3 regions of the Bacillus sp. 37MA genome follow, and region 3 is predicted to be linked to each of the others. Evidence: riboswitches for the same ligand, from Rfam matches in the RefSeq annotation. Region 3 holds a riboswitch; each other region holds the start of a gene.
What was found. A riboswitch is a leader RNA that binds a small molecule or an ion and turns the genes downstream of it on or off. The one in region 3 is predicted to bind S-adenosylmethionine.
Positions count from the first base shown of each region.

Region 1: another riboswitch for S-adenosylmethionine. It lies ahead of A3M5_RS0120475 (bifunctional homocysteine S-methyltransferase/methylenetetrahydrofolate reductase); the one in region 3 lies ahead of metK (methionine adenosyltransferase).
Region 2: another riboswitch for S-adenosylmethionine. It lies ahead of A3M5_RS0102500 (methionine biosynthesis PLP-dependent protein); the one in region 3 lies ahead of metK (methionine adenosyltransferase).

Region 1 covers NZ_KB889752.1:3,718,902-3,723,167, forward strand. Annotated here, with positions in the region: gene metH (methionine synthase) at 1-967, opposite strand, end outside; gene A3M5_RS0120475 (bifunctional homocysteine S-methyltransferase/methylenetetrahydrofolate reductase) at 948-2,807, opposite strand; SAM riboswitch class I at 2,894-3,005, opposite strand; gene A3M5_RS0120480 (hypothetical protein) at 3,076-3,783, opposite strand; gene A3M5_RS0120485 (ATP-binding cassette domain-containing protein) at 3,780-4,266, opposite strand, start outside.
Region 2 covers NZ_KB889752.1:459,998-464,263, reverse strand. Annotated here, with positions in the region: gene metC (cystathionine beta-lyase) at 1-960, opposite strand, end outside; gene A3M5_RS0102500 (methionine biosynthesis PLP-dependent protein) at 965-2,065, opposite strand; SAM riboswitch class I at 2,128-2,234, opposite strand; gene A3M5_RS0102495 (substrate-binding domain-containing protein) at 2,293-2,580, opposite strand; gene A3M5_RS0102490 (hypothetical protein) at 2,755-3,030, shown strand; gene A3M5_RS0102485 (diacylglycerol/lipid kinase family protein) at 3,066-3,977, opposite strand; gene A3M5_RS0102480 (FixH family protein) at 4,014-4,266, opposite strand, start outside.
Region 3 covers NZ_KB889752.1:2,335,042-2,339,307, reverse strand. Annotated here, with positions in the region: gene A3M5_RS0112930 (alpha/beta hydrolase family protein) at 1-114, shown strand, start outside; gene A3M5_RS0112925 (DUF2584 domain-containing protein) at 114-356, shown strand; gene pckA (phosphoenolpyruvate carboxykinase (ATP)) at 395-1,978, opposite strand; SAM riboswitch class I at 2,309-2,419, shown strand; gene metK (methionine adenosyltransferase) at 2,540-3,736, shown strand; gene A3M5_RS0112910 (gamma carbonic anhydrase) at 3,892-4,266, opposite strand, start outside.

The DNA.
Region 1 (4,266 bases), 1.4 Mb from region 3:
AAACGGCGTGGCCATGAGGATTCTCAGGAGTTGTACGCGGCGCTTTATCTTTTACTACTTCGCGCATGACACGAATATGTTCCGGTGTCGTGCCGCAGCAGCCGCCCACAATATTTAACCAGCCTTTATCGGCAAATGCTCCGAGCTTTTTGGATAACGATTCAGGTGATTCGTGATAATTACCTTCTTCATCCGGAAGACCGGCATTCGGGTAACAACTTACATAGCTTGTTGCCAGATCAGAGAGAGAACGGATGTGGTCGGTCATAAACTCTGGACCTGTCGCACAGTTCAATCCAACTGACAAAGGTTTAATATGTTCAATTGAAATGTAGAACGCTTCAATATTTTGTCCGGCAAGTGTTGTGCCCATCGGCTCAATTGTGCCAGAAATCATGACTGGCAATTCTTTTCCGGCTGCGTCAAACGCCCGTCTAATCCCAAGAGTGCCTGCTTTTACATTCAGCATATCTTGACTTGTTTCCATTAAAATCAGGTCAGAACCGCCTTCAATAAGTGCTTTCGCCTGTAATTCAAAGTTATCGACGAGTTCGTCAAATGTAATGCCTCCTGTAACGGACAACGTCTTCGTCGTTGGTCCAATGGCACCGGCAACGAATCGCGGCCATTCTGGTGTCGAAAATTCATCGACGACCTTGCGGGCAATTTCAACAGCACGTAAGTTAATTTCATACGCTTTATCGCCAAGATCGTATTCATTTAGTACGACAGGCGTTCCGCCAAATGTATTTGTTGCAATAATATCTGCACCCGCTTCTAAGTATTCACGGTGAATACGTTCAAGCACTTCCGGTTTTGTTAAATTCAAGTTCTCGTTACAGCCATCGTATTCTTCCCCACCGAAATCTTCCGGCGTTAAATTGGCGTTTTGCAGCATTGTTCCCATTGCTCCATCAATCAGGAGTATTCTCTTTTGAAGTTCTTTCTCAATTTGATGAGTCTGCATGAACAATCCCTCTCTCTTTTAGTGCATCCAGTTCATTTATATAATGAATTAATTCCATAGACATATCATAACGTAAAAACGGCGTAATAATGTATATTCCGTTAAAAATTTGTGTTGCTGTATCAAGCAGTTCTTTCGCAATCTGTATACCTTCTTTGGCAGCACGCTCTTGATCATCACCGCATGCACGCATTCTCTCAAGTGTCTCATCTGATAATTTAATACCGGGCACTTCATGGTGCAGAAATTCCGCATTGCGCATACTTGTTAATGGCATAATTCCGATGAATATAGGTGTTGATAAATGTTTTGTGGCTTCATATACGTCAACAATTTTTTCTTTCGTAAATACAGGCTGTGTAATAAAATAATCCGCACCGCATTCAATTTTTTTCTCCAATCTTGTCACGGCTCTTTCAAGAACACGGACGTTTGGATTGAACGCCGCCGCAACGGAAAAATTAGCTTTCTTTTTGAGCGGTTTACCAGAAAATGAAATCCCATCATTCAACTGTTTAATAAGCTGAATGAGTTCAGGGCTTGATACGTCATAGACATCTGTCGCACCTGGGAAGTCGCCTATTTTTGTTGGATCCCCCGTAATCGCAAGCACGTCATGAAGACCGAGCGCGTCAAGCCCCATTAAATGAGACTGCAGACCGATTAAATTGTGGTCACGGCACGTAATATGGACAAGTGAGCGGACATCATGTTGTAATTTTAATGTTGCACCCATCGCCATATTGCTGATCCGTGGAGAAGCAAGCGAGTTGTCTGCCATTGTGACGGCATCAACACCTGCGTCATACAATTTATTCGCACCTTCAATGAATTTTTCTGTGAGCAATGTTTTTGGTGTATCAAGTTCAACGATCACAGTTCGCTCCGTTTTCGCTTTTTCACAAATCGATACATCTGTGCTAGGCTTTGCTTCTTGAATGACAATCGGTTTTTTCGTTTTTACCTTTTTCTCCGTTAAAGGAGGAAGACCGACCAGCCGTTTTTTGGCTGCTTCTATATGTTTCGGCGTCGTACCGCAGCATCCGCCAATTAACCGGACGCCTTCGTTTCTTAAAAGGACGGCAGCACGGCCAAAATAATCCGCTTCTGATTCATAAACGATCCGGCCGTCTTCCACATCAAGAAGACTTGCATTGGGAGACGCGGATAGGAATGCTTTTTCAGGCAGTGTTACGCCTTCAAACGCTTGAATCGTATGGAAAGGGCCGAGACGACAGTTAACGCCAACAACATCAGCGCCAATTCCTTCAAGACGGTGCAATGCCTCATTTAAGGATAATCCATTTTGCAAAACACCAGGCTCATGCATGGAAACTTGAGCAATAATTGGAACATCACTCATTTCGCGTAAAACCTTTACAGATTCAGACAATTCTTCAAAATCGTAATATGTTTCAAATAAAATACCATCAGGGTCACCAGAGAGAAGACTTTCTGCTTGTTCACGGACCGAGGCGATAATTTCTGCATTTGTTGCGGTGCTTTTGCGGATCCCGCGAATACCTCCGATTGTACCGAGAACGAACTGTCCACCTGGTGCAGCAGCCTTTTTGGCAATCTCGATCGCCGCTGCATTCAATTCACGTGATCGGTTTTCAATGCCATAACGGGCAAGCTTAATCGCATTGGCCCCATACGTATTCGTTTGAATAACATCAGCACCTGCTGCAATGTAGTCTTTATGAATTTTTTCAATGATTTCGGGCTTTTCTGTATTTAATTCTTCATAGCAAAAGTCAATGCCATGTGAATATAAAAGCGTGCCCATCGCTCCATCAGCGGTAAGCACGTCTGTTTTGAGCCTGTCAAGTAATGTCATATTGTAAACGTCCTCTCTATATTTGAACTGAAAAAAGCCTTCCTAAATGCAAGAAGGCTTTTCAACATGTATGTGTTGTCCGTTCCTTCTCATCTTCCAGACTTAAATTTAGTAGTCTGCTGGATTTAGCACCTGACCTGTCTCGGCTGGTTGCTGAAGCGTCCGTGGGCCAGTACCCTCAGCTTCTCTTGATAAGAATAGGCTATTAAATTATATGAATAATTAAAATTATCATATCGTGTCGTATCGGTTCAGTCAAGAACAATTTTCACTGTATAGACGGGTGAATCGACGTTTTTCGAATGATCAGCCAAGTAATAAAAAAACAAATAACGCCAAGGAAAAACAAGATAACAAAATCCATCAAGATGGCATTGCTAGAATCACTGAAAAGAAATGATCCGATTTTTGTTTGAATAGAAGCGTTCATCAATATCAGACCACAAAAAGCTAAAAACGAAAGACCAATCGTTTTGCCGAATCGAAAGAAGATTGCTCCGATTAAAAATGCTGTGGCGAGACAAAAGAAAGAGAGTAACATGTCAACAACCGTTGCGGTCAAAAAAGAAGGGGATGTTGACAGTAAATCTGATAATCTGAAAAAGTGAACGGTTTTCAAATTCAAAAGGTCTTTTGTCACCAGGATGGCCAATTCCACTAAAATCGTGTGAATAACTGCCATTATAATCGAAGTAACGAGAAACGAAAGCCCGATACCGGCTAAAAACTGATTGCGGGTGGCGCCGCGTTGTATACAGTACGACATGCTGTCTTTTACGGCAATAAATCCGGTAATCGTCAAATAAGCGAATAACGCAATCGATGTGCCGCCCATATACACTTCGCCGTCGGTAAACGAATAAGCAGAGATAATGGAAAGCAGCACGGTGCTGCCGAGAATGATCCAAAACACACTGGCTGCTTTTTTCGTTCCAGTCCATTCGTAGTGAATAACCGCTTTTATATTGTTCATCATTTTTTACCTCCTGTGCGAGAATCGGTTAAGTGAACCATTAGCTCTTGAATCGGAATTGAATCTGTGTCAAGACGGTACAGTTCCGCTTCATGGCGGTTCCATTCAGAACCATATACGTAAGCTGTTATGCGTCCGGCAAATTCTTTACGATGGATGGGTGCTTTTCCATTCAAGTATTCTGTCACATCTTTTTTCGTCCCGGTAATCGAAAAGCTCATCGAACGTAATGTTTCCACGTCTTGATGAAGAAGAAGGGCCCCCTTATGAATGATAAACACATCTTCAAATAATTTTGCTGCTTCATCAATGAGATGGGTAGAGAGGATGAACAGACGTGGCTGGCGTTCGTATTCTTCTATTAATAAATCATAAAAACGGCTGCGCGCGGCGGCATCGAGTCCGATGTATGGTTCATCGAAAATCGTCACTGGTGAATAGCTGGCCAGTCCAACCGTAATGCCGAGCCCCGACTCCATTCCTTTG
Region 2 (4,266 bases), 1.9 Mb from region 3:
CGGAATCTTTACATTGGCGCTAAACTGACGAACAGCGTCTTCATTTTCAAGTTCAAATGATAAAACAGCGCCTCCCCCTGATGCCTGGCGGAAATGTATAGAATGACCTGGATGAGCAGCCAGACCTGGATAATACACATTTTTCACGCGCGGATGCGAAGCTAAATAATTTGCTATTTCAGCCGCACCTTTTTGTGATTGTTCTAGCCGGACAGACAATGTTTTTAATCCACGCAGTACGAGCCAGCAGTCCTGTACTCCTAATACGGCACCAAATGAGTTTTGAAGCGCATAAACCTTTGATGCGATGTTTTCATCCTTTGCGACAGCAAGACCTGCTAACACATCGCTATGGCCCGATAAGAACTTCGTTGCACTGTGTAAAACAAGGTCGACTCCGAATTCGATTGGACGCTGCAATACAGGCGTTAAAAACGTGTTATCAAGGAATGTTAGACAGTCATTTGCTTTCGCAAGTTTGACGATCCCTTCAATGTCGGTCACTTTTAAAAGAGGATTGGACGGTGTTTCCATGTAAATAACTTTCGTATTTGGCTGAATCGCTTTCGCAACTGCATCGAGATCCGTCATATCAACGAATGTATGTTCAATACCGAATCGTGTCAATACCGCTGTTACCATGCGGAATGTGCCGCCGTATACGTCTTCTGTTACGACGACATGATCTCCTTTAGATAATAGAAGAAACGCGGTTGAAATCGCCGCCATGCCGGATGCAAACGCAAATCCGCGTACGCCTCCTTCTAGTTCCGCAATCGCCGCTTCAAGTGTTTCACGCGTCGGATTTCCAGACCGGCTGTAATCGTACTGGCCAAATGAATCAAAATCGGATTGGTGAAAGGTTGATGCGTGCTGAATCGGTACACTAACTGCCCCTGTATGCGGATCAAATTTATGGCTGTTATGAAGCAATTTTGTTTGAAATGTATAGTCGCTCATCTAATCATCCTTTCATCTTTTCAAATGCTTGCGTTAAATCCCCCATCAAATCTTCCACGTGCTCAATACCGATTGAGAAACGCAGAAGCTTATTACAGATACCATTTGCGATTCGTACATCTTCAGGAATATCCATATGTGTCTGCGTCGCAGGATACGTAATGAAGCTTTCTACGCCCCCAAGGCTTTCCGCAAATGAAATTAACTTCATATTTCGCAAAAATGTATTGACCCATTCTTCCGATTTTAAACGAAATGAAAGCATCCCACCTTGTCCGGGATATAACACATCTAAAATATCATCGTGTGTTTCTAAAAACGCAGCGATTTTTTGCCCATTTTCCGTGTGCTGCTTCATACGCAGGCTGAGCGTTTTCATCCCGCGGGCAAGCAGCCAGGAATCAAACGGTGACAGCACCGCACCAATCGCATTTTGAAATTCAAATACTTTTGCCGAGAGCTCTTCTCCTTTTACTGCGATAAGTCCAGCAAGTACATCATTGTGACCGCCTAGATATTTCGTCGCGCTATGGAGAACGATGTCAGCCCCTTGCTCGATCGGACGCTGCAGCACCGGTGTATAAAACGTATTATCAACAATTAAAATTAAGTTATGTTCTTTTGCAAAAGAAGCAACTGAAGCAATATCTGTTTCCTTCATTAATGGATTCGTTGGTGTTTCTAAGAAAATGGCTTTCGTTTTATTTGAAACGTGCTTTTTCGTTTTAGTCAAATCCTCAAAGCTGTCGTATGTAAATGCCAGGCCGAACTTTTTCCATCCTTTTTCAAACAGACGGTATGTGCCGCCATACAGATCAGCTGAAACGAGAAATTCATCACCCGGCTCAAATAAAGATAGCAGCGTATGAATGGCTGCCATGCCAGATGAAAAAGCAAAACCTGCATCCGCTCCTTCCAGGTCTGCAATCGCTTTTTCAACGACTTCACGTGTCGGATTGCCAGTACGTACATAATCGTACCCCGTTGACATACCGATCCCTTCGTGACGGTACGCTGTAGAAAAATAAACAGGCGGATTAATTGTACCTGTTGGATTATTTGTCCGGTTGCCAATTTGCGCTAATTTCGTTTCAATATTTGTCATCACTATCGCTCCTTTTCATAAAAAAACAAGCCTTCATGGAAGAAGGCTTGTTTTTACACTTCTTCTCATCTCCCGGACGGTGTCGGTCCGCTGGATTTAGCACCTTTGCCCTGCGAGGCCGGTTGCTGAAGCATCATCGGGCCAGTCCCTCCGCTTCTCTTGATAAGGTATGTTTAATTAGTCTTATTTTTTAAATGTACAGGAAAATGAGCTCAATGACAACCTTTTTATTGTATAAATTGTTTGTCAATCAATGCAGCAAATTCCTTTACCACTTCTTCATTAATATCTGCTGTATACGTAATCCGTTTCCATGCGCTGTCAACGATATCTACAGGCAGTTCCTGTTTCGTCGTTTCTTTAATATCTGCAATCGTTAACGTTTTTGTTTCATCCGGGTTACTATTAATAAAGTCAATCGCTTTTTCATGGACACTAACAATTGATTGAACAAGCTCAGGGTTTTTCTCTATTTTATACGTGTTATACTTTGAAATTGTCAACAGCTGTGACAATATCGAATAAAAAACTCATCTTTCTCAATTCTTTATGTATAAACAAAAGTTTACAGCATATAAATATGGAGATTATAAATTTTCTTTAATTAAATATTAATCTTTTGTAAATTTTATGTTAAGATATATACATAAGTATTGACAAATGGATTGGAGGAAGGAGTGTCATGTGTTATGACAGTAGCTGAATTTTTTGGAGGAGTCGAATATTCTGTTACACAATTTGCTGTGCAGCTTACGAAAGAAACAGAGGAGAAAATCGCAAAGCGCGAATTGTTTTACAAAGATCAGATTACCCGCTACATTGATCACCGCGCAACATTATTCATCCAATCATTACCCCTCACTTTGGCCGTCTCAGCGGTAATGAAAAAAGAAATAAAAACACATGTTCTTTTTAAGCTGAAACCGGTTATGAACCGTCATATCGTATTCCAGGTAGTAAACTAAAAAAGAGACGCTTCGCAAATTGCGAAGCGTCTCTTTCATGTTGTTAAAATAAGATGGAGTGCTTTTGCATGAACAGTAACTTGAACCGGGGTTGTACCGATCTGTTCCCCATCGACCATAATGGAAATCGGTCTATCAGTATCGATTTTCACGACTTTCCCTTTTTTATAGGTAACACCCTGCTTCAAAACAGGGGTACCACGCAATAGTGCCGGGAACAGCTGAAAGAGAATATTTCTCCGCTTCACTGTATGAAGCATCGTTACATCTAATACACCGTCTATCGGGTGTGCATACGGACAAATAACGAGTCCCCCGCCGTAAGATGATGTGTTTCCGCAGGCAAGTAGCCACGTTTCATCTGATACGAACTTGTCATTGTCAATCATGATTGTGCTTTTAAATGGTTTAAATAACAGTGACGATAAAATCGTTCCGATCATATAAGTAAATGAACCGGCCCCTATCTTATTAAACCACTTTTTATAAAATGCTCTATTTATACGCTCCGCAATATCTGCGTCAAGTCCTGCTCCTGCGACCGTTAATCCATAGCTCGTATTCACTTTCATTACATCAATCTGTTTTCGTTTGCGGGCGGTAAGCAACTGATCTACAAATTGACCTGGATGATCCGTTAAACCGAAAATGCGGGCGATATCATTTCCTGAACCTGCTGGTAAAACAGCGATCGCTGTATCCGTATAGACAACATCCTGCAAAATAGCATTGACTGTTCCATCACCGCCAATGACCACTACGGCTTTTACTTTAACTTCCTGCATTTTTTGCCAGACAAATTCACGTGCCGATGCTTCCGAACCGCCGATCAGTGCATCGTACTGGACGTGCTTCTTTTTTAAGTGCCGTTCCACTTTTGTCCAAAGTGACCGGGCGTTCCCACTTCCTGATGATGGGTTGACAATAATAAGGTAAATATGGACCACTCACTTCTTTATGACAAGTATGACTTGAGTTGTTTATTATTTCACATCCACTTGATGCTCTTCATGTTCATGTAGTCCTTCGTCATTTTCAACATGAACTTTCACGGTGAACGCACCTGCTTCTGTAAATGTGTAGGCAGCTGTATATTCGCCTGGACTCGTTTCTTCCGCATCAGCCCATGTATGTTTTTCAGTATTGCTGTTGTTCCAAATCTCATAGCGGACTTGGGCTTTTTCCAATGGAGCTCCTTCATTTTCCAAATGGGCTGTTAGAATCGTTTCTTTTTCA
Region 3 (4,266 bases):
GCAGATATATTATATTTTAACGAGTATGATCATTACATACCACCTGCTGTAAATCGCAAAATTGTCGGGAAAATTGCAGTATGGATGAAAGAAAAAGGGAAGGGGAATGTATGATGGGCATGCCAATGGAATTAAACACAATGATTGTCACGAAAGGAAATGAAACGAGAGAAGAAGAAAACAGATTTGTATTAACAAAGAACGGCTACCGTCTGTATCCAATAGGCATTCCGATTGCCGTATACAAAGTGAAAGACAGTGAGCAAAGCGGGATAGCAATTATTGAAAAAGTGGAGTGGCAAAATGATACGACAACCATTACGTATACACTTGTATCATTAAAATCAACGAATTAATATGAAAACCCTCCTGACGAACAGGAGGGTTTTCATATTTACATTTTAGGTCCGCCAAGTACTTCGATGTCAGAAGGAACACCGGTGAATTTTTTGAAATTAGCACGGAATTTAGCAGAAAGTTCCTGTGCTTTGACCATGAACGCTTCCTGATCAGCCCATGATTTACGTGGAATTAATACATCATCAGGCACGCCTGGTACTTGAACTGGAATATTGAGACCGAATACTTTTGTTGTGTATGTTTCAACGTTATTTAGTTCTCCTTCAAGTGCTGCTTGAATCATCGCACGTGTGTATGAAAGCTTCATACGTTGTCCTGTCCCGTATTCGCCGGCTGTCCAGCCTGTGTTCACAAGGAATACCTGCACGTTATGCTCGTCAATTTTTTTGCCAAGCATTTCTGCGTACACGGTTGCAGGAAGCGGAAGGAACGGTGAGCCAAAGCATGTTGAGAATGTAGCTTCCGGGCTTGTAATGCCGCGTTCTGTACCGGCAAGTTTTGATGTGTATCCACTCAAGAAATGGTACATAGCCTGCTCTTTTGATAACTTGCTGATTGGAGGCAAAACGCCGAATGCATCAGCTGTTAAAAAGATAATTGTATGTGGGTGACCCGCGATGCTTGGATCAATAATATTCTCAATTGATTGAATCGGGTAAGCCGCACGCGTATTTTCAGTTAACGAGTTATCAGCGTAATCTGGAATGCGTGTATCATGATCAAGGATAACGTTTTCGAGAACAGAGCCGAAACGGATCGCATCGTAAATTTGCGGTTCTTTTTCACGTGTCAAGCCAATTGTTTTTGCATAGCAGCCACCTTCAATATTGAACACACCGTTTGCAGACCAGCCATGCTCATCATCCCCAATCAAGCGTCGGTTCGGGTCAGCAGAAAGCGTCGTTTTGCCTGTGCCGGAAAGACCAAAGAACAGGGCGACATCACCTTCGTAGCCGACATTTGCCGAGCAGTGCATGGACAATACGTTGTTTTCTGGCAAAAGGTAGTTCATCACGGAGAAGATCGATTTTTTCATTTCTCCAGCATATTCTGTTCCACCGATTAACACGACGCGTTGTTCAAATGAAATAATGATGAACGTTTCAGAATTAGTGCCATCCACAAGAGGATCAGCCTGGAACGTCGGAGCAGATAAAACCGTGAATCCCGCTTCATGCGAGCGGAGCTCTTCTTCTGTCGGACGGATGAACAATTGGTGAGCAAACAGGTTGTGCCACGCGTATTCATTGATGACCTGAATGGGCAGGCGATGTTTATGATCTGCACCGGCAAAGCCATTGAAAACGAACAGTTCATCTTTTTCTTTTAAATGGCGTAGGACTTTATCGTACAAGTTATTAAACTTTTCTTCAGAGATCGGTTGGTTCGAGCCCCAATCGATTTTATCCTTTACGGCCGCTTCTTTGACGGTAAATTTGTCTTTTGGAGAGCGTCCTGTATATTTGCCTGTTTCGGCGCAAACCGCACCGGATGCGGTTAAAATACCTTCAGCGCGTTTGAGTACCTTTTCTACGAGTACAGGTACAGAAGGCTGTTGTAATACATTTGAGCCTTTCAGCAGCTCGACGATTTCGCTGGAAACAGTTAGAGAGTTCATATTTGTACAACCATCCTTTTCGAAATTTTTATATGTGTTGTGATTAAGATGAAATTAGTATAACACATTAATATTAATAATCTATACTAATTAAAGAGATTTTTATATTTTAATGAATTTTTTTGGTTTTTGGGGTTTAATCAGTGTACTATATTAATAAGAAAGGGTGATATTGGATCATATAAAGTTTCTCTTCCGTCCGATTCAATGGGAATTTACTGACCGTTCATCTGCGACAAATGATGCTGCACATATAACTTATCTTTTTTTCTAAGGAAAATCGGTTGACATGATGAATGATCTTTCGTAACATTGACACTTGAACGGATACTCTTATCCTGAGCCGGTGGAGGGACAGGCCCTGTGAAACCCAGCAACCTGCCGTATAAAACGCGGAAAAGGTGCTAAACCTGAGCAAGGATCAACCTTGGACGATAAGAGTGAAAGGCCCGAGTAAAAACAACCTTTCCTCTCTCTATGCCGGGAGAGTTTTTTTATTTTCCGGATCATCGGGGGAATATGAGTACCGTACCCATACTGATTTAAAGGAGGAATTTTTTCATGACAAAACAGCGTCGCCTGTTTACATCAGAATCTGTAACAGAAGGACATCCGGATAAAATCTGTGATCAAATTTCCGATGCGATACTTGATGCGATTCTTGACAAAGACCCGAATGCCCGAGTAGCAGCGGAAACATCTGTCACAACGGGGCTCGTACTCGTTGCCGGGGAAATTACCACTTCATCTTATGTGGATATTCCAAAAATCGTTCGTGAAACGATAAAAGAAATTGGGTATGTACGTGCAAAATATGGATTTGACTACGAAACAGCTGGTGTATTGACATCGATTGATGAACAGTCACCCGATATTGCAGCCGGTGTAAACGTAGCACTCGAAGCACGTGAAGGCCAGATGACGGATAAAGAAATCGACGAAATCGGTGCCGGTGACCAAGGCTTAATGTTCGGTTACGCATGCAATGAAACAGCGGAATTAATGCCGCTGCCCATTTCACTCGCACATAAACTTGCACGTCGTCTGACACAGGTACGTAAAGATGAAGTGCTTGAATACCTTCGTCCGGATGGTAAAACGCAAGTAACGGTTGAATACGATGAACATGGTCAGCCGGTTCGTGTGGATACAATCGTTATTTCAACTCAACATCATCCAGAAATTACACTTGAGCAAATTCAAAAAGAAGTTCGCGAACATGTCATTAATGAAGTCGTACCGGCTGAATTGATCGACAGTGAAACGAAATTTTTCATTAACCCGACAGGCCGCTTTGTGATCGGCGGACCACAGGGGGATGCAGGTTTAACAGGCCGCAAAATCATCGTTGATACGTATGGCGGATATGCTCGTCATGGCGGTGGGGCATTCTCTGGTAAAGATCCGACGAAAGTAGACCGTTCTGCGGCCTATGCAGCTCGTTACGTGGCAAAAAATATTGTGGCTGGGGGTCTTGCGGATAAATGTGAAGTTCAGCTTGCATACGCAATCGGTGTAGCACAGCCGGTATCGATTGCTGTTGACACATTTGAAACAGGTACAGTGTCAGAAGAAGTTCTTGTTGACCTAATTCGCAAAAACTTCGACCTTCGTCCAGCAGGAATTATTAACATGCTTGATCTGCGCCGTCCTATTTATCGTCAAACAGCGGCATACGGCCACTTTGGGCGTACGGACGTGGATCTTCCATGGGAACGTACGGACAAAGCTGAGCTTTTGAAATCAGAAGCAAAATAATAAAAAGCTGCCTGAAAGTTATTTGACTTTCAGGCAGTCTTTTTTTTATGATGGTATGCTTTTATGACAGCTGATGGGATCTACCAATAAATGATCGGATCACAGGTTAAAAACGCAACGTTCATTTCCATACTTTTGTTAGCATATCTTGTACATCATTTTTGAATGGATTTATAATATTGTCCTTTTTCCGCATACTCGCGGACGATTCGTTCCATATCTTTCCGGTCCTCTTCAGTAACATCGCGAATGACTTTAGCGGGACGCCCGAATGCCATTGTGTTCGGTGGGATGATTTTGCCAGGCGGAACGAGGCTGCCGGCACCAATGAACGCACCTTCACCAATTTCAGCATTATCTAAAATGATGGACCCCATGCCGATGAGTGCACCTTTTCTAATTTTGCAGCTATGTAAAAGAACTTGGTGGCCGATCGTCACATGATCTTCTAATACGAGCGGGTTGTTTGGACTTTGATGCAGGACGGAATTGTCTTGAACGTTGACTCGATTTCCAATAACAGTTGGGGC